One region of the Robertmurraya sp. FSL W8-0741 genome, then DNA from elsewhere that is predicted to be linked to it. Evidence: a T-box and tRNA genes for the amino acid it is inferred to sense, from the RefSeq annotation. Region 1 holds a T-box; the other holds one or more tRNA genes.
The links. A T-box is a leader RNA that pairs with one kind of tRNA and senses whether it is charged. The one in region 1 lies ahead of serS (serine--tRNA ligase), so its partner is inferred to be a tRNA-Ser.
Positions count from the first base shown of each region.

Region 2: it encodes a tRNA-Ser, which carries the amino acid that the T-box ahead of serS (serine--tRNA ligase) is inferred to sense. The anticodon was not compared.

Region 1 covers NZ_JBBOQG010000001.1:383,704-395,568, reverse strand. The annotation lists rRNA gene NST02_RS01990 (23S ribosomal RNA) at 461-3,416, shown strand; rRNA gene rrf (5S ribosomal RNA) at 3,517-3,633, shown strand; gene NST02_RS01980 (YaaC family protein) at 4,322-5,275, opposite strand; gene guaB (IMP dehydrogenase) at 5,445-6,911, shown strand; gene NST02_RS01970 (D-alanyl-D-alanine carboxypeptidase family protein) at 7,075-8,442, shown strand; gene pdxS (pyridoxal 5'-phosphate synthase lyase subunit PdxS) at 8,598-9,488, shown strand; gene pdxT (pyridoxal 5'-phosphate synthase glutaminase subunit PdxT) at 9,492-10,070, shown strand; T-box leader at 10,125-10,348, shown strand; gene serS (serine--tRNA ligase) at 10,404-11,678, shown strand.
Region 2 covers NZ_JBBOQG010000001.1:3,855,934-3,867,798, reverse strand. The annotation lists gene NST02_RS18905 (SpoVR family protein) at 1-905, shown strand, start outside; gene NST02_RS18900 (helix-turn-helix domain-containing protein) at 1,063-1,974, opposite strand; tRNA gene NST02_RS18895 (tRNA-Glu) at 2,944-3,015, shown strand; tRNA gene NST02_RS18890 (tRNA-Met) at 3,089-3,165, shown strand; tRNA gene NST02_RS18885 (tRNA-Ser) at 3,180-3,269, shown strand; tRNA gene NST02_RS18880 (tRNA-Asp) at 3,366-3,439, shown strand; tRNA gene NST02_RS18875 (tRNA-Phe) at 3,798-3,870, shown strand; tRNA gene NST02_RS18870 (tRNA-Tyr) at 3,881-3,964, shown strand; tRNA gene NST02_RS18865 (tRNA-His) at 4,105-4,180, shown strand; tRNA gene NST02_RS18860 (tRNA-Gly) at 4,411-4,481, shown strand; gene NST02_RS18855 (DUF4395 domain-containing protein) at 4,617-5,042, shown strand; gene NST02_RS18850 (response regulator transcription factor) at 6,013-6,717, shown strand; gene NST02_RS18845 (HAMP domain-containing sensor histidine kinase) at 6,707-8,101, shown strand; gene NST02_RS18840 (S1C family serine protease) at 8,527-9,765, shown strand; gene NST02_RS18835 (hypothetical protein) at 9,989-10,627, opposite strand; gene glpA (anaerobic glycerol-3-phosphate dehydrogenase subunit GlpA) at 10,958-11,865, shown strand, end outside.

The DNA of each region.
Region 1 (11,865 bases):
GAATTAGAAGCGAGCAGATTAAAGATGCGAAGCTTATCATTCGCCGTTTGTACCTTGAAAACTAGATAATGATAATGAAGAAGAACCAAGAAATTACCGAGTAATCGCCATTTTAGTTTTTCTCTCTATTGATTTATTCATAGAGTAAACCGCGAGGGTTTCAAGAAATCACACAAAGTTGTGTTGATGTATTGAAAGCCGAACAAGAGGGTTTCGAGAAGCAAGTAGATCAAGGAAGCGACCGAACGAGCATCGGAGCGTACGTAATGGGTACGTGAGGAGCGTAGAGAGGGAGCTGACGCAGAGATGCGCCGCTTATCGGAAGCCGAAAGTTGAGGGAAATGAGAAGCAAACAAGTCGAGGAATCAAGCGAGGAAGTACCGGAGCGTACGTAGTCTGTACGCGAGGATGCTGACGAGTAAAGATGACGAAGAGATGTGTAGCTGATCATTTGCCGAATGGTTAAGTTATAAAGGGCGCACGGTGGATGCCTTGGCACTAGGAGCCGATGAAGGACGGGACTAACACCGATATGCTTCGGGGAGCTGTAAGTAAGCTTTGATCCGGAGATTTCCGAATGGGGAAACCCATCATCCGTAATGGGATGGTATCCATACCTGAATACATAGGGGATGGAAGGCAGACCCGGGGAACTGAAACATCTAAGTACCCGGAGGAAGAGAAAGCAAACGCGATTCCCTGAGTAGCGGCGAGCGAAACGGGATTAGCCCAAACCAAGAGGCTTGCCTCTTGGGGTTGTAGGACACTCTATACGGAGTTACAAAGGAACGGAGTAAACGAACAAGTCTGGAAAGGCTGGTCAGAGAAGGTAACAACCCTGTAGTTGAAACTTCGTTCCCTCTTGAGTGGATCCTGAGTACGGCGGGACACGTGAAATCCCGTCGGAAGCTGGGAGGACCATCTCCCAAGGCTAAATACTCCCTAGTGACCGATAGTGAACCAGTACCGTGAGGGAAAGGTGAAAAGCACCCCGGAAGGGGAGTGAAAGAGAACCTGAAACCGTGTGCCTACAAGTAGTTAGAGCCCTATGCATATTTTCCTTTGGAAACATGCTGGGTGATAGCGTGCCTTTTGTAGAATGAACCGGCGAGTTACGATTGCATGCAAGGTTAAGTTGAGAAGACGGAGCCGCAGCGAAAGCGAGTCTGAATAGGGCGTCTTGAGTATGTAGTCGTAGACCCGAAACCAGGTGATCTACCCATGTCCAGGTTGAAGTTCAGGTAACACTGAATGGAGGACCGAACCCACGCACGTTGAAAAGTGCGGGGATGAGGTGTGGGTAGCGGAGAAATTCCAATCGAACTTGGAGATAGCTGGTTCTCTCCGAAATAGCTTTAGGGCTAGCCTCACGAAGAACGAGTCTTGGAGGTAGAGCACTGTTTGGACTAGGGGCCCTCATCGGGTTACCGAATTCAGACAAACTCCGAATGCCAAGTACTTAAACGTGGGAGTCAGACTGCGAGTGATAAGATCCGTAGTCAAAAGGGAAACAGCCCAGACCACCAGCTAAGGTCCCAAAGTATACGTTAAGTGGAAAAGGATGTGGGGTTGCTTAGACAACCAGGATGTTGGCTTAGAAGCAGCCATCATTTAAAGAGTGCGTAATAGCTCACTGGTCGAGTGACCCCGCGCCGAAAATGTACCGGGGCTAAACGTATCACCGAAGCTGTGGGTGTACACCGTAGGTGTACGCGGTAGGAGAGCGTTCTAAGGGCGTTGAAGCTAGACCGGAAGGACTGGTGGAGCGCTTAGAAGTGAGAATGCCGGTATGAGTAGCGAAAGATGGGTGAGAATCCCATCCACCGAATGCCTAAGGTTTCCTGAGGAAGGCTCGTCCGCTCAGGGTTAGTCGGGACCTAAGCCGAGGCCGAAAGGCGTAGGCGATGGACAACAGGTTGATATTCCTGTACCACCTCGTTTTTGTTTGAGCGATGGGGGGACGCAGGAGGATAGGGTAAGCGCACTGCTGGATATGTGCGTCTAAGCAGTTAGAGCGGCAAGTAGGCAAATCCGCTTGCCATACGCTTGAGCTGTGACAGCGAGGGAAATCAAGTACCGAAGTTCCTGATTCCACACTGCCAAGAAAAGCCTCTAGTGAGAAAACAGGTGCCCGTACCGCAAACCGACACAGGTAGGCGAGGAGAGAATCCTAAGGTGAGCGAGAGAACTCTCGTTAAGGAACTCGGCAAAATGACCCCGTAACTTCGGGAGAAGGGGTGCTTTTTAGGGTGCATAGCCCTGAAGAGCCGCAGTGAATAGGCCCAGGCGACTGTTTAGCAAAAACACAGGTCTCTGCGAAGCCGCAAGGCGAAGTATAGGGGCTGACGCCTGCCCGGTGCTGGAAGGTTAAGAGGAGGGGTTAGCTTACGCGAAGCTCTGAATTGAAGCCCCAGTAAACGGCGGCCGTAACTATAACGGTCCTAAGGTAGCGAAATTCCTTGTCGGGTAAGTTCCGACCCGCACGAAAGGCGTAACGATCTGGGCACTGTCTCAACGAGAGACTCGGTGAAATTATAGTACCTGTGAAGATGCAGGTTACCCGCGACAGGACGGAAAGACCCCGTGGAGCTTTACTGTAGCCTGATATTGAATTTTGGTACAGCTTGTACAGGATAGGTAGGAGCCGTGGAAGCCGGAGCGCTAGCTTCGGTGGAGGCGTCGGTGGGATACTACTCTGGCTGTATTGACATTCTAACCCGCACCTCTGATCGAGGTGGGAGACAGTGTCAGGTGGGCAGTTTGACTGGGGCGGTCGCCTCCTAAAGAGTAACGGAGGCGCCCAAAGGTTCCCTCAGAATGGTTGGAAATCATTCGTAGAGTGTAAAGGCACAAGGGAGCTTGACTGCGAGACCTACAAGTCGAGCAGGGACGAAAGTCGGGCTTAGTGATCCGGTGGTTCCGCATGGAAGGGCCATCGCTCAACGGATAAAAGCTACCCCGGGGATAACAGGCTTATCTCCCCCAAGAGTCCACATCGACGGGGAGGTTTGGCACCTCGATGTCGGCTCATCGCATCCTGGGGCTGTAGTCGGTCCCAAGGGTTGGGCTGTTCGCCCATTAAAGCGGTACGCGAGCTGGGTTCAGAACGTCGTGAGACAGTTCGGTCCCTATCCGTCGTGGGCGTAGGAAATTTGAGAGGAGCTGTCCTTAGTACGAGAGGACCGGGATGGACGCACCGCTGGTGTACCAGTTGTTCTGCCAAGAGCATCGCTGGGTAGCTATGTGCGGAAGGGATAAGTGCTGAAAGCATCTAAGCATGAAGCCCCCCTCAAGATGAGATTTCCCATAGCGCAAGCTAGTAAGAACCCTGAAAGATGATCAGGTTGATAGGTCAGAGGTGGAAGCATGGTGACATGTGGAGCTGACTGATACTAATCGTTCGAGGACTTAACCAAATAGGTTACTCGGTCTTTTTCTTCTTCATCCATTATCTAGTTTTGAAGGGATAAAGCTTTTTGCGTAAGCAAATAAGTTGCATCACCTTCAATCAAATAGTCCGGTGACGATAGCGAGAAGGTCACACCCGTTCCCATACCGAACACGGAAGTTAAGCTTCTCAGCGCCGATGGTAGTGAGGGGCTGTCCCCTTGTGAGAGTAGGACGTTGCCGGGCGAAGTAAAAAGAGTATCCCATATGATGGGTGCTCTTTTTGATCTGAATGTCCGTAAGGACAAGAAATAAAACGCCAATAAAATCAAAGCAGAAACCGGAGGGTGGCTAGAACCGAGGAGGTCGAGGAAGCGAGAGAGAGAAGCCCGGAGTGTACGATGTACACGAGGACGGAAAGAACGAAGCTGACGAAGAGATCCGAAGGTGCTAGACAGCCGACTCCGAACACGGAAGTGAAGCTTCGGCGCCGATGGTAGTGAGGGGCTGTCCCCTTGTGAGAATAGGACGCTGCCGGGCAAAGGAAAAGAGTATCCAATGAGGGTGCTCTTTTTTTGATCCCAAGTGTGGCTGGAATGGCGAGATGCGCAATAAGCATTGAAATACGCGCAATTATGCCTTAAATTGGCGCAATTCGGTGTAAAACACGCGCAATCAAGCCACAAATCGGCGCAATCGAAGGCAAAACGAGCGCAATCAAGTCCCCAAATCGACGCAATTCGACACAAAACACTCGCAACTATTCCAAAAAGTGCAATTCAGCGTAAAACACGCGCAATCCTGTCCAAAAACACGCATAATCGAACCAGAAGAACACGCACAATCATTCAAACAGACCCAGTCCAACATAAACTCCTGTGCAATTACGAGCAAAACTCTGAAAATGACAACACTGATAACTGAGTTGTTTTTATCAGTGTCCTGCTTTTGTAAGGTATTCGTAAACGAGAAAAGGACCTTTTTCGATGGAGACTTGCAGGAATGTTTCGATTAAGGGGAAATCTTTGTTAGGCATTGTTTTCACAAGCTCACTCCACCATTCAGTTTCATAACGGGCGATCATACTTAAATTGTAAAGGAGCAAATAATGCACTAGTAATTCATGGAAGACAAATCCGTTTTCTTTTGTTAGTGGAAGAGCATAAGTTTGTTCTGCTAAATTGTATTTTAAAGGGGTGTAATTGAAATCTCCCTTTTTCTCGTTTTTTTCAAAAACAATAAAACCGTTCTCTAAGCGCTTAAAATGATATTCCTCCACTGCTTTTTCGGAAAAGAAATCGAGAAAGCGATTTTCTGTCATATGAAAGAAATCCAATACTCTTTTTGGAATAAAAAACCTATTTCCTTCATGATAGACGTTTGTAAATGATGGAACGCCATCAAGGAACAATAGTAATGAATTTAGTTCAGGCACTTGTTTAAAAAGGTTGCCCATTGATATTTTATCTCCTTCCAGATGTTCCATGTGAAACAATTTATTCGCTAAGAAAGGAAACAGGCCTGTTTTTTGAAATTTAACTTCATCCTGAAAAAAATGAAAGTGTTGCTTTTTGCGCTTTCTGGCAGATACGCCATGAGCAAGGACAGAGGTAGTTTCTGGATAATTCGGGTCAACTGTAAGGATGCATGCTTTAATAAGATGGATAAGTCCATAAAAAAGCAGGATTGGTTGAATGATTAACGGGGAGTGCTTCCCTTGTTCGTAATATACTTTTCCATGTTCGAGATAATAAATGAAGGGATAACAATTTTCGTACGCCTTTTGCTCAGCGTTATCTATTTTATTCTGCTCATAAATATTTTTTAAATATTGTTGTGTGTAACTGGCTGAAAAAAATAGAGAAAATGAAGACCAATGAGATAACATGTTAACCTCCGAAAGAAATTTTATATAAACAGCTTAAATTAGGAAATATAACCAATATTGCAATAGGTGAATTATTAGAAAACTCTAACATATCACCTTATCCTTGACAGTATTTTAACCAATTGATAACCTACTAATAATATTTTCGAGTCTAGGAGGCCAAAAAAAGATGTGGGAAAATAAATTTGCTAAAGAGGGATTAACCTTTGATGATGTGCTTTTAGTACCGGCAAAATCAGAGGTTTTACCAAAAGATGTTCAATTGCAGGTGAAGCTTACGGATAAAGTTAAATTGAATATCCCGATTATAAGTGCAGGAATGGATACGGTCACTGAAGCAGAAATGGCGATTGCTATGGCTAGACAGGGTGGATTAGGGATTATTCATAAGAATATGTCAATCGAGCAGCAAGCAGATCAAGTACTCAAAGTAAAACGTTCGGAAAGTGGAGTGATTACGAACCCGTTTTTCTTAACACCTGAACATCAAGTGTTTGATGCTGAACATCTGATGGGGAAATATCGTATTTCAGGTGTGCCGATCGTTAATAATGAAGATGAGCAAAAACTTGTTGGTATCCTCACAAACCGTGACCTCCGTTTTATTCAAGATTATTCGATCAAGATTTCAGATGTGATGACAAAGGAAAATCTTGTCACCGCCCCAGTTGGAACCACATTGGACGAAGCTGAGAGCATTTTACAAAAGTATAAAATTGAAAAATTACCTTTAGTTGATGAGAACGGAATTTTAAAAGGATTAATTACAATTAAAGACATTGAGAAAGTGATTGAATTCCCGAACTCGGCAAAAGACGAGACGGGGAGATTATTAGCGGGTGCTGCAGTTGGTGTGACAAAGGATACGATGCGCCGCGTGGAAGCACTTGTTAAGGCTCAGGTTGATGTCATTGTCATCGATACAGCGCATGGACATTCTAAAGGAGTTATTGAAACAGTAAAACAAGTAAGAGATGCCTTTCCAAGTGTAGCGATTATTGCTGGGAATGTGGCAACGGCCGAAGCGACAAGAGAGCTGATTGAAGCGGGTGCTGATATTGTGAAAGTAGGAATAGGGCCGGGGTCCATTTGTACGACTCGTGTAGTAGCAGGAGTTGGTGTTCCGCAAATTACAGCGGTCTATGATTGTGCAACAGAGGCCAGAAAGCATGGGAAAACGATTATCGCTGATGGTGGAATTAAATATTCTGGCGATATTGTTAAAGCATTAGCTGCAGGCGGACATGCTGTTATGTTAGGAAGCTTACTTGCCGGTGTATCTGAAAGTCCGGGAGAAACGGAAATATTCCAAGGACGCCGATTCAAAGTTTATCGTGGGATGGGCTCAGTTGCCGCAATGGAAAAGGGTTCAAAGGATCGTTATTTCCAAGAGGATAATAAAAAGTTTGTTCCAGAAGGTATTGAAGGGAGACTTCCATATAAAGGGCCTTTAACCGATACAATTTATCAGTTAATCGGTGGAATTCGTTCAGGAATGGGTTATTGTGGGACAAAGGACTTAGAGGAATTAAGAGAGAATGCGCAATTTATTCGTATGACGGGTGCAGGACTTAGAGAAAGCCACCCGCATGATGTACAAATTACGAAAGAAGCACCAAACTACTCTATTTCATAAAATGAAAAACTGACCTGCTGTGTATGGCGCTGGTCAGTTTTTTTGTGAAATTATAAAGAAAATTTCCAGTTTCATAGAAAAATAGGAAAATACTCTATCTATGCTTGTATACCGAACTATGTTAAAATAACAAGGGTGTATATTAAGACTTGGAGGGCTCACAGTGAAAAAAAGCTTCATACAAAAAAGTTTCGTATGTCTATTAACATTTTTATTACTAATTGGTTTTATACAAAAACCGGCAGCAGCTGCTGAAAATATAGATATCAATGCGAATGCGGTAATTTTAATCGATGCGGAAACAGGTAAAATACTTTATGAAAAAAATTCAGAAGCCGTACTAGGAATTGCCAGCATGACAAAAATGATGACCGAGTACCTCCTTTTAGAAGCTGTAAAGGAAGGGAAAGTAAAATGGGATCAAACTTTTACCGTCTCTCCAGAGCTTGCTAAAATGTCTCATGATAGCAATTTAAGTAACGTTTTTTTACGTGTTGAGGGGACTTATACAGTAGAAGATCTTTATTCTGCTATGGCAATTGAGTCGGCAAATGCTGCAACAATAGCCATTGCTGAAATAGTAGCTGGTACAGAAGCCAATTTTGTGAAATTAATGAATGAAAAGGCTGAAGAGTTAGGCCTTGGTGATTTTAAATTTGTGAATTCAACAGGGTTAAATAATCGTGATGTAGCAAAGCATTTCCCAGATGTAGTGGGCGGTGCAGATGAAGAAAACGTAATGTCTGCAAGAGCGGTAGCAAAATTAGCTTACCGTATCATAAAAGATTTCCCGGAAGTTTTAGAAACGTCTAGCATCCCTGAAAAAACATTTGCAAAGGGTACAGATGATAAATTTGAAATGAAAAACTGGAACTGGATGTTAGAGGGTTATCGTGATGTCGCAGATAAATATCCAAACTTTCAACAGTTCACCTATGAAGGTTTAGATGGATTGAAAACAGGGTCTACAAGCTTTGCAGGTTTTTGTTTTACGGGTACGGCAAGTAGAGATGGTGTAAGATATATTACGGTTGTAATGGGAACGAAATCAACAACAGATCGTTTTGTGGAGACGAAAAAACTATTAGATTATGCCTTTAATAATTTTAGTAAAGAAGAATTAGTTCCTGCTGAATATGTGATTAAGGGAACGGAATCAGTTCCTGTTGCCAAAGGAAAAGAGGATCAAGTAAAGGTTCATACAGCAGATGCGATTAACAGTGTTGTACCAGCTTCTGAGCAAGAAAACTTTGAAACTGTCGTCGAGCTTGATAAAGAGAAGCTAAATGAAGACGGCACTTTAACAGCTCCTATTAAAAAAGGAGATAAGCTTGGAACAGTAACGGTTCAATTTAAAGATGAAGAGACTGTTTATTTAAGCTCTGAGGGACAGAAGAGTATGACAGTTGATTTAGTTGCAGCTGAGGATGTAGAGAAAGCAAACTGGTTCGTCCTGATGATGCGCGGAATTGGTGGATTTTTTGGCGATTTATGGAGCAGTGTATCCTCCACAGTTAAAGGTTGGTTTTAATAAGCTGTATTAAAAAGGTTTCTTGTCTTGACAGGAAACCTTTTTTGTTGTTTATTTTCATTAGGGAACGATGCTAATTCCGATGGATTTAGTAGAGGTTTTATTTTTAAAATATTTATTTTATTTTTAATTCAGCAATAATTATTATAAGGGGGATGACTTACGTGAAAACAGGAACAGAGCGTGTAAAACGTGGTATGGCCGAAATGCAAAAAGGCGGCGTTATTATGGATGTTGTAAATGCAGAACAAGCAAAAATAGCAGAAGAAGCTGGTGCTGTTGCAGTAATGGCATTGGAAAGAGTCCCATCGGATATTCGAGCTGCAGGCGGAGTTGCACGTATGGCGGATCCCCGGATTGTAGAAGAGGTCATGAATGCTGTAACGATTCCTGTTATGGCGAAGGCAAGGATTGGACATATTGTTGAAGCTAGAGTTCTTGAGGCAATGGGTGTAGATTACATAGACGAGAGTGAAGTATTGACGCCAGCTGATGAGGAATACCATTTAAATAAGCGTGATTATACGGTGCCGTTTGTTTGTGGATGTAGAGATTTAGGTGAGGCCGCCCGCCGTATTGGAGAAGGAGCTTCGATGTTGCGGACAAAGGGGGAACCTGGGACTGGCAACATCGTTGAGGCAGTTCGACACATGCGCAAAGTCAATGCACAGGTGCGTAAGCTTGTGAATATGAATGCTGATGAAGTGATGACAGAGGCTAAGCTTCTAGGAGCGCCATATGAGCTTCTATTGGAAATTAAAGAACTTGGCCGCCTCCCAGTCGTTAACTTTGCAGCAGGCGGGGTTGCAACACCTGCTGATGCGGCATTAATGATGGAGCTAGGTGCGGATGGTGTATTCGTAGGTTCTGGAATTTTCAAATCAGACAATCCTGCGAAGTTTGCTAGAGCGATTGTAGAAGCTACGACTCACTATCAGGACTATAAATTAATTGCAGAGCTTTCAAAGGAATTAGGAACACCGATGAAAGGGATTGAAATTTCTACATTAGCCCCTGAAGCTCGCATGCAAGAACGCGGTTGGTAAAAGATGATAAAAGTAGGAGTACTGGCGTTGCAAGGTGCAGTTAGGGAGCATGTTCAAGCTATCGAGGCGTGCGGGGCTGAAGCGGTAGTGATCAAGAAAAAAGAGCAGTTAGCAAATGTAGATGGGCTTGTTATGCCAGGCGGAGAAAGTACAGCGATTAGGCGATTAATAGATAAGTACGATTTTATGAATGAGTTGAAAGAATTTGCCCAAGCTGGCAAGCCGATGTTTGGGACATGTGCTGGTCTTATTTTATTGGCGAGGAATGTTGTTGGTTATGATGAACCCCATATTGGCGTTATGGATGTGACAGTGGAAAGAAATTCTTTTGGACGGCAAAGGGAAAGCTTTGAAGCGAATTTAACCATCTCTGGTATAGCAGAGAATTATAATGCTGTTTTTATTCGGGCTCCTCATATCGTCAATGCTGGTGAAAATGTGGAGATATTGGCAAAGCATCATGAACGTATTGTGATGGCCCGTGAAGGAAATTTACTGGGCTGTTCATTTCATCCAGAATTAACAGAAGATTATCGGATCACGGCTTATTTTATTGAGATGATAAAGGAAACAATTGTATAAAAAGGTTGCAATAGAAGAATAATTATAGTACATTAAATTACAAAATTCCCTATAGTAAAAGCAATGAGAGGAAATAGTAGCAGGAAATCCGTTCAAAAGAGAGCTGATGGTCGGTGTAAATCAGTGAATGGAGCTTGTGAATCCATCCTTGAGTGAAGTATGGAATGCTCCTTTGAGAGTCTAGTAAATACTTCCGGGTTAAACCGTTATTGATTTAAGGTGGAAAGTCTTTTTTGCTTTCAACTAGGGTGGCAACGCGGGTAACTCTCGTCCCTTTTTTAGGGATGGGAGTTTTTTGTTTGCAAAAATATGATTTATGAAGAGGTGTTTAGCATGTTGGATTTAAAATATTTGCGCGCTAACTTTGAAGAGGTAAAAGAAAAGCTTCAACATCGTGGCGAAGATTTAACAGATCTAGGGAAATTTGAGGATCTAGACAAAAAGCGACGGGATTTAATTGTTGAGGCTGAACAGTTAAAAAGCAAACGCAATGAAGTATCACAACAAGTCGCCGCTCTGAAGCGTGAGAAAAAGGATGCGGACCAATTGATCGCTGAAATGCGTGAAGTAGGCGATAAAATTAAAGTTCTCGATGAAGAGCTACGCAATGTTGAGGAAACACTTGAGAATTTATTATTAAGCATCCCTAATATTCCACATGAGAGCGTACCGATTGGTGAAACAGAGGATGACAACGTGCTTCATCGTACGTGGGGAGAAGTTAGGCAGTTTGATTTTGAACCCAAACCCCATTGGGAAATTGCTGATGCACTAGGTATTTTAGATTTTGAAAGAGCAAGTAAGGTGACAGGGAGCCGCTTTGTTTTTTACAAAGGTTTGGGAGCTCGTCTTGAACGTGCCCTGTTTAATTTCATGCTTGATTTGCATACGGAAGAGCATGGGTATGAAGAGGTATTACCTCCGTATATGGTCAATCGAACAAGTATGACGGGTACAGGTCAATTGCCAAAATTTGAAGAAGATGCTTTCTTAATTGGCAGTGAGGATTATTTCCTAATTCCAACAGCTGAAGTGCCTGTGACGAATCTTCATCGCGATGAAATCCTAGATGGGGACACTCTACCAATTAATTATGCAGCATTTAGTGCATGTTTCCGCTCTGAGGCTGGCTCTGCCGGACGAGATACAAGGGGATTAATTCGTCAGCATCAGTTCAATAAAGTTGAGCTTGTAAAATTTGTGAAGCCAGAGGAGTCTTATGAAGAGCTTGAAAAGTTAACAGGTAATGCAGAAAAAGTTTTGCAATTGCTTGGGCTTCCTTATCGCGTCATGAGCATGTGTACAGGAGATTTAGGATTCACTGCTGCGAAGAAATATGATATTGAAGTGTGGATTCCGAGCTATGAGACATACCGTGAAATTTCTTCTTGTAGTAATTTTGAAGGGTTCCAAGCAAGAAGAGCGAATATTCGCTTCCGCAGAGAACCGAAGGGTAAACCAGAGCATGTTCATACTTTAAATGGTTCTGGTCTTGCGATTGGTAGAACGGTAGCAGCAATTCTTGAAAATTATCAGCAAGCAGATGGCAGTGTTGTGATCCCTGAAGTGTTACGTCCGTATATGGGAAATAGAGAGGTAATTAAGTAGGTTCGGACATAACTAACTTCAAATTGTGAGAAAGGAGAATGAGAGGGAACCTCATTCTCCTTTCTCTATTTTTTGTTATTGATGGTTATGCATTTTTAGTTGGAGCGGGCTCTCTCTCTGATTAAACTTTTCCTGCTGTGGCATACTAGAAGTAACTTAAAAACTAATCAAAAAAGTATTGACAACT
Region 2 (11,865 bases), 3.5 Mb from region 1:
AGCTCTCTTGGACGTTGGACGATGAGGAATTTGAAGAAGAAGAGATAAAAGCAAGTCCTTATGATGATCTGTGGAATTTAGATAAAAAAGATGGAGAGAAAAGTGTAAAGAAAAAGAAAAAGCGAAAATTTCCGCCGCAACCTGAAAAAGACATTCTGTTATTTATAGAGAACTATAGCCGTGAATTAACGGAATGGCAACGGGATATTTTGACGATGATGAGGGAGGAAATGCTTTATTTTTGGCCTCAATTAGAGACAAAAATTATGAATGAAGGCTGGGCTTCGTTTTGGCATCAAAGAATTTTGCGAGAGATGGATCTTTCTTCTGATGAAGCGCTAGAATTTGCCAAACTTAATGCAGGGGTTGTTCAGCCGTCAAGGACAGGAGTCAATCCGTACTATTTAGGGCTGAAAATTTTTGAAGATATAGAGGAACGCTATAATCATCCGACTGAAGAAATGAAAGAGCGCGGAGTAAAGGAAAATTCCGGAAGAGAAAAAATGTTCGAAGTACGCGAAATTGAATCGGATATCTCATTTTTAAGAAATTACTTAACGAAGGATCTTGTTATGCGTGAAGACATGTATTTATTTCAAAAACAAGGTCGAGATTACAAAATTGTCGATAAAGATTGGCAGGAAGTGAGAGATCAACTCGTTAATATGCGAGTGAATGGCGGTTTCCCTTATTTAACTGTCACTGATGGAGATTATTTGAAAAATGGTGAACTCTACATTAAACATTGGTATGAAGGAATTGAACTTGACTTGAAATATTTAGAAAAGGTGCTTCCTTATATTTATCAGCTTTGGGGCAGAGGCGTTCATATTGAAACGATTATCGAGGACCGGAATATGCTTTTTACGTATGATGGAAAAGGCGTTCATCGAAAATATCTTTGAAATTGACTTTGTTAATTATCTGTAAGTATTGATTTTTACTTACTAAAGGGCGTGTGAAACCAAGGTTCAGACAAAATGAACAAAAAAACGTTTTATCAATAATATGGTTTCATTCAATAAAGGTACCCGGGGTATAATTTACTCCGGGTAGGGTGTATTACAAAAAAAGCGGCTCATGACGGTCATGAACAGTGAGAGCTTTGTTTACTTCCGTAACGTGATATTTTACCATACGCAGTGATGTATCATTATGCTCCAATATGTAAACCATCTCTGCTAAATTAAAGGATTCAATCGCCTTTTCATTTTCATTTAAGGCTTTATGACTCAGTGCTTTTTGAAAATATAAATCACCTTTTAAATACATAAGTTGATATTTCTCGGTAAGTTTTAGCCCTTTTTCACAAATTTGGATAGATTCGGCATTTCTTGAGTGCAACCGCAGTACTCTGGCATAATTGTAATTTAATCTTACCGGGACATGTTTATTAATAATATCTGTCAGTTTATTTAGATGATTTATGGCTTCATTGTATATTTCGATGGCCTCGTCATACATTTGACATTGGCTATAAATATTTGCTTTACTAATGAGGATTTCAATTTCACGTTCAGAGTAGAGTTTTTTATTAGAAGCTGTGAGGCTAAGCGCCTCGTCAAAACATTGGATGGAATTATGAAGATCATGATCTAATTGAAAATAACAAATTCCTTCATGCCATTTTAGGAATTGATATAATTTTTTCTCTTTAAATAACTCGTTATCGGATTCGGAAATAATGATTCTTCGCACTAATTCATAATCACGATTGTTGATGGCTTCGCGGATTTCAGAGAAAGTGTCAATAACATAATCATGTCTGGGAATGCTAGAGATATCAAGGAGGTACGAAATATCGACACTAAATCGATCCGCTAGTTTCAGCAAAATATCAGCAGTTGGAAAAACATTGCCGCTCTCAATTTTGCTAATGTATGCTTGCGTGCATATATCTTTGCTTGTTTCAAATTGGGACAATCCAAGGCGTTCCCTAGCTTCTTTAATTCGTTGACCTAAATATCTTGCCATATAAATCACTCCGAATATAACTATATTTATTATGAAGGCCAAAAACATCTGAAATTTTAAGAAAACAACCCTTTATCCTTATTATATCAGGAAATTCGCCAAATTCACCCTTTCTTTTTACATGATAAAATTTTTGTAAAAAGGAGGTTGGAGAAATGAAAAGATTTCTAAGTAGTTTACTGATTGTTTTGATTGCGTTTTTCGGAACATACCATGCCCCTGATGCACCAATTACCATTAATGAGCCTGAGCCTGGAGTTATGCACTGAGAGTGAGCGATGTGAATGCTATTTTTTGATAGAGATGGAGTTGTGACAAGTGTTAGGTAAAGACGTCTTATATAATGAAGAGCGATACACTATCATCTTTAATTATCATAATGGCATGATCGAAATTCGAAATTCAAATCTTACTTACGATGTCCAACTGGTAAATATTAAAGACGTTAAAATTATAGATTCATCTTACTAAAGAGCTACTATTAAAGGTAGTTCTTTTTTTGTCCTTGCTGACGATTTTTTAGAGGTGTTAGTTGTATCGGCAAGGTGAGGATGTTGTTTTTTACAATCAGCTTTCCAATAAATCCGATTCCACTCTAAATTCATCTGTTTTATGCATGATCTTGTTACTTTAAATAATATCGTGCATTTTACGAAGAAGATTGCACTGAGTAAAACATTGTGTATACCCAGACAGCAATCACTGTTAAATGCATATTTACTGATTAAAATAACAAAGATAATTGGTGTATTTCATTTTTTATTTCTCCTGTATTGAGATGATTGTACAAAGAAGAACGGATTTATCTATCAAAGTACAACGACATTTTAGTTTATTCGAATAGCTGAGAAAACTTTAAAATGGTCTTTACTTTTAACTCGGGGAAAATTTTGAAAAAAAGCATTGACGGAATCCTTTTCGGGGTGTTATATTGATATAGCTGTTTTCAAAAAATGTTTGAAAGATTTTGGCCCGTTGGTCAAGCGGTTAAGACACCGCCCTTTCACGGCGGTAACACGGGTTCGAATCCCGTACGGGTCATATACATTTTTTCAACGTATTGAATGATGAAGGCGAAAATAATTTGCTTTATAAAAGTAAAGCATTATATTATGGCGGTGTAGCTCAGCTGGCTAGAGCGTACGGTTCATACCCGTAAGGTCGGGGGTTCGATCCCCTCCGCCGCTACCATTCTATATTAACATGGAGGAATACCCAAGTCTGGCTGAAGGGATCGGTCTTGAAAACCGACAGGCGGGTTAAACCGCGCGGGGGTTCGAATCCCTCTTCCTCCGTATTTTTAAAAATCTGCTAGTAAATAAATGTATGATTTTTTATGTTCTGAGCTTCTCTGAATTAAAGGCCTCTATTTGATTTAGAAAATGCAGGAGGGTCCGGTAGTTCAGTTGGTTAGAATGCCTGCCTGTCACGCAGGAGGTCGCGGGTTCGAGTCCCGTCCGGACCGTTATTTAATATATTCACCGAACCACAACTTGAATAAGTTTGTTGACTAGGAAAAGAATAGTATTATGGCTCAGTAGCTCAGTCGGTAGAGCACGGTGAAAAAGCTTCAAGAAAAGGCAACAGCGTACTCATCGAGTATCAACTTGAATAAGCTAACTGAGATGAGGACGAAGGACAACGGAAAGATTTGCTGTAGGAATAGAATATTATTATGGCTCAGTAGCTCAGTCGGTAGAGCACGGTGAATAAACTTCAAGAAAAGGCAACAGCGTACTCATCGAGTATCAACTTGAATAAGCTAACTGAGATGAGGACGAAGGACAACGGAAAGATTTGCTGTAGGAATAGAATATTATTTTGGCTCAGTAGCTCAGTCGGTAGAGCAAAGGACTGAAAATCCTTGTGTCGGCGGTTCGATTCCGTCCTGAGCCATTTTTTAGTTGGAGGGGTAGCGAAGTGGCTAAACGCGGCGGACTGTAAATCCGCTCCTTCGGGTTCGGCGGTTCGAATCCGTCCCCCTCCACCAGACATTTTCACCTTAGTGAAAATAAGAGATGTTACTTTGAACGAAACGCAGCGAAGTAAAATAGCATTTATTAATAATTTTCGTAATAGTGCTAGTATAGAGCAAAACGAGCAAAGGCATACTTTAATAATAGAATCATGGCGGTCGTGGCGAAGTGGTTAACGCATCGGATTGTGGCTCCGACACTCGTGGGTTCGATTCCCATCGATCGCCCCATTTATATTTCAAAATCCTGTAATGCCGGATTCAGGAAGACAAAAATTAATAAAGATTTTAATTAAAATGCGGGTGTAGTTTAATGGTAAAACCACAGCCACGAGCAAAGCATCAATGAATGGGCGCCGAGTTGCCTCGACGACAGTGCTACAAAGAAAAGGCGAGAAGAGTTGGAGGCATGTAAGGCCCGAACAGGGGAAGAAAGAATTTAGTATAATTACAATAAAAATGCGGGTGTAGTTTAATGGTAAAACCACAGCCTTCCAAGCTGTTGTCGTGGGTTCGATTCCCATCACCCGCTTCATTAAAAGGATGTTCTAGTCAGTGTTAGAGCATCCTTTTTCTTTATATTTACAATCACTTTTACTTCACAAATTGCTCTAGATCGAGTATACTCACAATAACATATAATTCTTATATGATAGGTGGGTTTTGCATGAAGGGCAAACCTAAATCAATTCCAAGACCATTGGTGAGGTTAAATCAATGGGTTATTGTTCTGAGTGTTCTCTTAACTTGGATTACTCAACAAGAAATGATCTTGTTGTTCCCGTTCATTTTTGGTCTTATTGGGCTTATTTTTAAAGTTAATCCGATTATCGCAGCAGGAAGGAAATTTTTAAGAAAAGCGCCCTCTGCATATATACCTGAAGATTTTGATCAACAACAGTTTAATCAAGCAATATCTGTTGTCTGCTTAGGGCTTGGTTACACAGGGTATGTATTTGACTGGACAATTATCGCTTGGATCTTTACAACTATTGTTGCATTGGCAGCGTTTATTGCAATTCTTGGTTTTTGTATTGGATGTTATATTCGTTTTCAATGGCAACAGTATCAATATCGAAAATCAATGAGCTGACCGATGATGTAGGAGTCAACTTTCATTATCAAAAGAAAGCCGTTCGAAAGGCTGCTCTTATTATGAAACAAGAGCAGTTTGAATTCGAGCGGTTTTTTATGCTTAAAGCTGAACTTTTGTAAAAAAAGTAAAAATAAAGCGTGAATATTTATAGGAATGCTTGTCCTTCAGAAAATTGCTGGGATGCATCGATGAGAATGTTTTTCTTCATAATACCGTCAGCAGACTCTGAGGAAAAATTAACAAAAATAGCTGAGCTCTGTTCGTGAGTTTTTAAATTTACATACTGGAATTATTTAATCATTATGACCAATGAGGGGAGTGAGTTGAATATGCGTCCTCAACACATTCTTCAAAATGGCAGAGTATAAGGAGAGCTATTTACGATTATAGTTCACACTACAAAGGGATCTTCCAATTAATCTTTACAGATGATCCTGGGTAATTTCCATTGTTCATGCTGGTCAAAAACTAGAGAGCACTCTATGAGTAGCCTTCTTTTTTGCTCAATCTTGGGTGCTGTCCAATAATCGATCAATTTCAACATTCTTTATAATAAGGTGACTAACATCCATAGCCAGGTCCTCTGTTTCTTCAAGCAGTTGATCGATGTCTGTTTTTACCATAAACGGTCCTCCTTTCTATTTATCATATCGATATTGTTATATTCACGGTTTTTACTCTTTTTAAACTTGTTTATGGTATATAATGCAGTTTATGTTCGCGCATTTTATAATAAACTTTGTTACTTATCTATTTCAATAAACATGTATTTGCTCATTTTTTAAACCTCATTTTTAAGAAATATACTATATGCTTCGTATTGGTAGTGAAAACTATGGGTGTTTGTAAAGAAATAAATATAAAATAGAAGAAAATATTTGCAAAGAGTTGCTAAAATAATTAAATAGTCTTATGTTAAATTTGAAAGGAATTTGCAGTAGATTCAGTTTTTACGGGAGTGGAAAAGATGAATGTTTTAGTAATAGAGGATAATGAAAGTGTTTGTTCTATGATCGATATGTTTTTTTCGAAAGAGGGTATAAAAGGCGAATATGTCCATGACGGACTAAAAGGGTTTGAACGATATAAGGAAGGGGAGTGGGATCTTTTAATTATTGATTGGATGCTTCCGGGAATGGACGGTGTTTCAATCTGTAGAAAAATAAGAGGAGAAGGAGATTCGATCCCTATTATTATGTTGACTGCAAAAGACAGTGAATCTGACCAAGTTCTTGGATTAGAGATGGGAGCGGATGATTACGTAACAAAACCATTTAGTCCTTTGGCATTAATGGCCAGAATTCGTGCAATTACGCGCAGAGTTCATTCGGGTCCAATGGAGAAGATAGAGAAAGGCTTATTAGTGACGAAACATTTTCAAATCAGTAAGGAAAAAAGAGAAGTTTATTTGGATGGTGAGGCAATTACAAATTTAACACCGAAAGAATTTGACCTCCTATACTACTTTGTTCAACATCCAAAGCAAGTTTTCACAAGAGAACAGCTCTTAGATCGTGTATGGGGTTATCAATTTTATGGGGACGAGCGAACTGTTGATGTCCATATTAAGAGACTAAGGAAAAAACTAGGCACAGATCACCAACCATTTTTCCATACTGTTTGGGGAGTAGGGTATAAATTTGATGAAACGATCCAAACCAGTGAAAATTAAGTATTTATATCAACAGCTCATCAGTCATATGGGCGTTCTTTTAGTTGCCTTCCTCATCATGAGTATTGTTTTTGCCCACTATGTTGAACGATTAGTGTACCAAAATACGGTTGATGAGCTCATTTCTTATGGAGAAAATATTCTTAACGATATTACGAGAGGTTCACGCTCTGTCTCAAATATTGTGAATGAGTATAGTTTGGTTTTGAAAGGGAGAAATATAAGCTTCAGTATTTTTGATCAAGAAGGAAGCCTTCTATATCCGAGTGGAAATTTACGACTTGTAGATGAAGTACTCGATCAGATCGCTGAAGGGAAACCTCATGTTGTAAGAAATAGAATTAAGCATTCCAATCAAGAAGTTACTTTAGTGGCACTACCTTATATCATGAATGACACTTTAATTGGGGTAATCCTGTTAACGGCTCCAATAAGTGGCTCAAGAGAGATGATTAGTCAAATTAATCAATACCTATTCTTCACCGCTCTGTTGGCATTTGCGTTGGCGATTTTACCAAGTTGGCTACTATCGAAGGTTCACGTAAATCGGATAAAACGGCTTCAGGAAGCAACTTCGATGGTATCTAAAGGAGATTACTCTGTCAATCTCCCCCCATCAAATTTTGATGAAATTGGAGAACTTGCGCAGGATTTTAATCATATGGTAAAGAAGCTTAACACCGCCGCTGAGGAAATTGAAAGCTTAGAAAGCCGCAGAAGGAACTTTATGTCAGACGTTTCCCATGAGTTAAGGACTCCTTTAACAACGATAAGTGGTGTAATTGAAGGTTTGAAAAACGGCATGATTGCGGAAGAAGAAAAAGAAAAAGGGATCAATCTAGTCAGTCAGGAAACAAAGAGATTGATTCGTTTAGTTAACGAAAACCTTGATTATGATAAAATAAGGTCCAATCAAATTAAATTAAAAAAAGAAGACGTACAATTACAAGAGGTTTTTGAAATTATTCAGGAACAGCTTACGTTACAAGCAGCTGAGAAAAATAATCAGATTGAGATTAAAGTCGAGGAAGATGTCCGAATTCTTGCTGATTATGATCGACTCATTCAAATTTTAATTAATATTACGAAAAATAGCATACAATTTACCGAAAATGGCCATATTTGCTTAAAAGGAAGAATGGAAAATAATCATACTGTGATCGAAATAGAAGATACGGGAATCGGTATCGATACGATGGAAATTGAAAAAATCTGGCATCGATTTTATAAAGCAGAAATTTCTCGAACCAATAATCCATACGGAGAATTTGGTTTAGGGCTCTCAATTGTAAAGCAGCTAATCCATCTTCATCATGGCTCCGTTGAAGTATTTAGTGAAAAAGGAAAAGGTACAAAATTTGTTATAAAAATTCCTTACAGATGAGTCCACTTCATAATTGCCTACTTCAAGTTAAAAAACGAATGTCCTTTTGACTTTTACATTATTTTAAGGAGTAAATGCGGACATAAATGATTATAAAACGTTATATTGTTCGTTTTTTAATTAGCGATGGTACATTATGCAATCGATTCAAATAAGCAATATAAAATTATTAATATGGAGTAAATCGTTTTGAGCATTCGGTGCGATATCGCGACGAGTGCTTTTTGCATTCCTCTATTGGCATTAGTGGACTCAAAGCAAATCAGAAGTTTATCCGACACATTTAGAAGGATTATGTATCAAAAGAGAAAAAGGACTAGATTTTTCTCGATTTATTCAGTTCTTCTTAAAAGTTTCGTCACTATTTGTTCATAATTACGGGATAAAATTTGCTTAAAGAGCTTGAGAGGTAGGAGGAATTGAAGATGGATGATTTGAACAAGAATGAGATCCAAGTAGTGGAGCAATCGGCTGCTCCTAAAGATAAAAAACCGAAGTCAAAACTAAAAGGTTTTCTCAGTATGGTAGCTGCGGGAGCAGTTGGTTCAGTTTTAACGATGACAGTTATACCGCAAACTGACTTTTTTCATGATTACTATCAGCCAGTTGCAGAAGGAAGTGAAAATGTTGCAGGTGCTGCGACACAAGGAAATGAAGTAAATATCATGCCGACATCTACAAACAATTCATCGGCTTCAGTTGCAGATATTGTTGACCAAACGGCATCTGCGATTGTAGGGATTGTAAACAGACAACAGCAGAACAATCCTTTTTCGAGAACATCAGAGGTGGTGGAAAGCGGTTCTGGTTCGGGTGTGATTTTTAAGAAAACAGATGATGTTGCCTACATTGTGACGAACAACCATGTAATTGAAGGGGCATCAGAAATCGAAGTTTCGCTTCATAATGGTGAGAAAGTGACAGCTCAATTAATTGGTGCGGATGCACTCACCGATTTAGCTGTCTTGAAAATTGATGCAAAGTACGCAGATAATGTACTTTCATTTGGAGATTCTTCTACTTTAAGAGCAGGTGACCAAGTGCTAGCGATCGGTAATCCTCTTGGATTGGAATTTTCAAGAACAGTCACACAAGGAATTGTCAGTGCCGTAGATCGAAATATCGCCGTTTCAACTTCTGCTGGAGAATGGGAGTTAAATGTTATCCAAACAGATGCAGCTATTAACCCAGGCAATAGCGGGGGAGCTCTTATTAATTCACAAGGACAAGTAATTGGCATAAATAGTTTAAAAATATCTGAAAGTGGAGTTGAGGGATTGGGATTTGCGATTCCAAGCAATGATGTCGTTCCAATTGTAAATGAAATCATTGAATCAGGAAAAATTAGCCGCCCGTATATGGGAGTTAGTCTTGCCAGCTTAAATGAAATTCCTCCAGCTTATTACCAAAATCTCCCTGATGATGTGACCGGGGGTGTAATGGTGACATACGTGGACCCCAATTCGGCAGCTGCTGAAGCTGGTATTAAGGCACAGGATATCATAGTTTCAATTAATGAACAGAAAGTGGAAACTGCCAGTGAATTAAGAAAATATTTGTATACAGAGGCGAAAATTGGCGATGAGGTAAAACTGGAGATTTACAGAGAAGGGAAGCTAATCAAGGAAAAAATAACCTTGTCGAACAATATTCAAGCAAGTTGATGTACCAATAATAGATCTTTCGGAAAAAATGAAAGATCTTTCATATAAAATGGAGAGGCTAAGTTGAAAGAGCAGCTGGTTACCACCTTTCGACTTGCCTCTTTTTTATTAATAAGGAACGCTTTTAGCTGTCCCCTGTTCTGTACAGCTTTTGCAAAAAGATTGCTTTGATGCAGAAGCAATAGGGAGACTATTAAACATACTGTTGGCAATAAATAAGGTACTATGAATCACGACTCTCTTGTTTAAGCGTTTTTTTTACATCTTTTTTAAATTGCTGGAGTTCTTGCTGAAGTTCTTCTTTGCTTATATCAAGTGTTTCCATCACATCATGAAATGATTTTTTTTCTTTCTTGTAAGCAATGATTTCTTCTAGTGGCTTTTCACTAAGCTTAGCGAGGGCTGCTGCTCCAATTAAAAAACGCAAATGAAATCCATCTTTGATATATTTATCGATTTCCTCGTCTGTTTTATTGGCGTACTCCGCTAAGTATTTCTGCACCTCTTTTTCATTATTTTTAACGAAGGTTTCCCACTTCCGCATAGCGTCAATACGTTTAAATTCTTCCATATCAATTCCGAGCTGTTGAGCTGTTTTTTCCCAAGATTTCGTTTTATTGTATAAGTCAAGAACATCATGAATGTTCTTATCCGCTTTTTTGCTTAATATTGCTGCCATGAAGATTTCTTGTTTCGAGTATCCCTGTTCCTTTAATTGCTCCGCTTTTTCACGCTCAATCAACCTATGATGATGTCCATGTTTATGGTCCTTTTCAGGGGATGCATGAACAAGAGTAGATGATAGGTTACATGTCAAAGCAACAATAAGGATCGCTGCTAGCATTGTTATTTTTTTCATCATACATTTTCTCCTTTATTTAAATTTAAATGAACCACGAAATTTATGATAACCAAAATATGTAAAATTATGAGCGCTATTCGGTTTTTGCCAAAAAGGGAGTAAATTTAATTCTCGTTAATGTTCCCTTTCACAATATTGACATGAAATCCATCGTATCATCGCTAAATCTTATAGTATTCTTATAGTGAAAATATAATAGTTGGCTGGAGAATTGGAGAAGCCGCAAAAAACTGTCTGGGTTCGGTCTGCCCATCAGGTTTTTTGCGGTTTCTTTTTTTAATCAAAAACATTTATTACGCTGGCTTTATGAAATCAATAGGAGGAAATGGCATGAGAAGAAAGATAGAAACGCAAGTGATTGTAATTGGCGGCGGTGTAACAGGTGCGGGGGTACTTCGGGATCTGGCAGTCCGTGGAATTAAAGCAATCCTCGTCGAACAGCGTGATCTTGGTCATGGAACTTCCTCAAGAAATCACGGGCTCCTTCATTCAGGTGGCAGGTATGCGGTAAGAGATGAAGAAGCGGCGATTGAAAGTTATCGGGAGAATATTATCCTAAAAAAGACAGTTCCTGGTTCAATCGAGCAAACTGGCGGCTTATTTGTGAAGGTACCAGAAGATGATGATGATTATGTGCAAAAATGGGTGTCTGCATGTGAAAAGGTTGGCATTCCTGTCAAGAACATTCCTCTTGAACAGGCGTTTAAGGATGAACCTTATTTAAGTAAAAAGATACAAGCTGTTTATTCAGTTCCAGATGGTTCAGTGGATTGTTTTACGCTAGTCGTTGATGTTGTTGCTGATGCAGTAACAAGAGGAGCTAGAGCATTAACTTATCATGAAGTGATTGAGATAATACGTGAAACAAACGGGGTAAGTGGAGTACTCGTCCGGAATCGTTATACTGGTGAAGAAATCGAAGTTCGTGGAGATATTGTGATTAATGCTGCAGGACCGTGGGGGGCTAACTTGGCTGAAATGGCAGGAATATCCTTGCATCTAATCAATAATAAAGGAATGCTTGCTGTTCTTAATCATCGATTTAACAGACAGGTAATCAATCGTTTAAGAATACCCGGCGATGCAGATATTTGTGTTCCAGCCCATAACGTAACGATCTTTGGAACAACAGGCGTTAATGTCGATGATCCGAACGATTTTAGCTTAGATCGACAAGAGTTGGAAATGATGTTGGAGGAAGGTGCAGCGTTAATTCCTGATTTGTTGAACATGCGCCT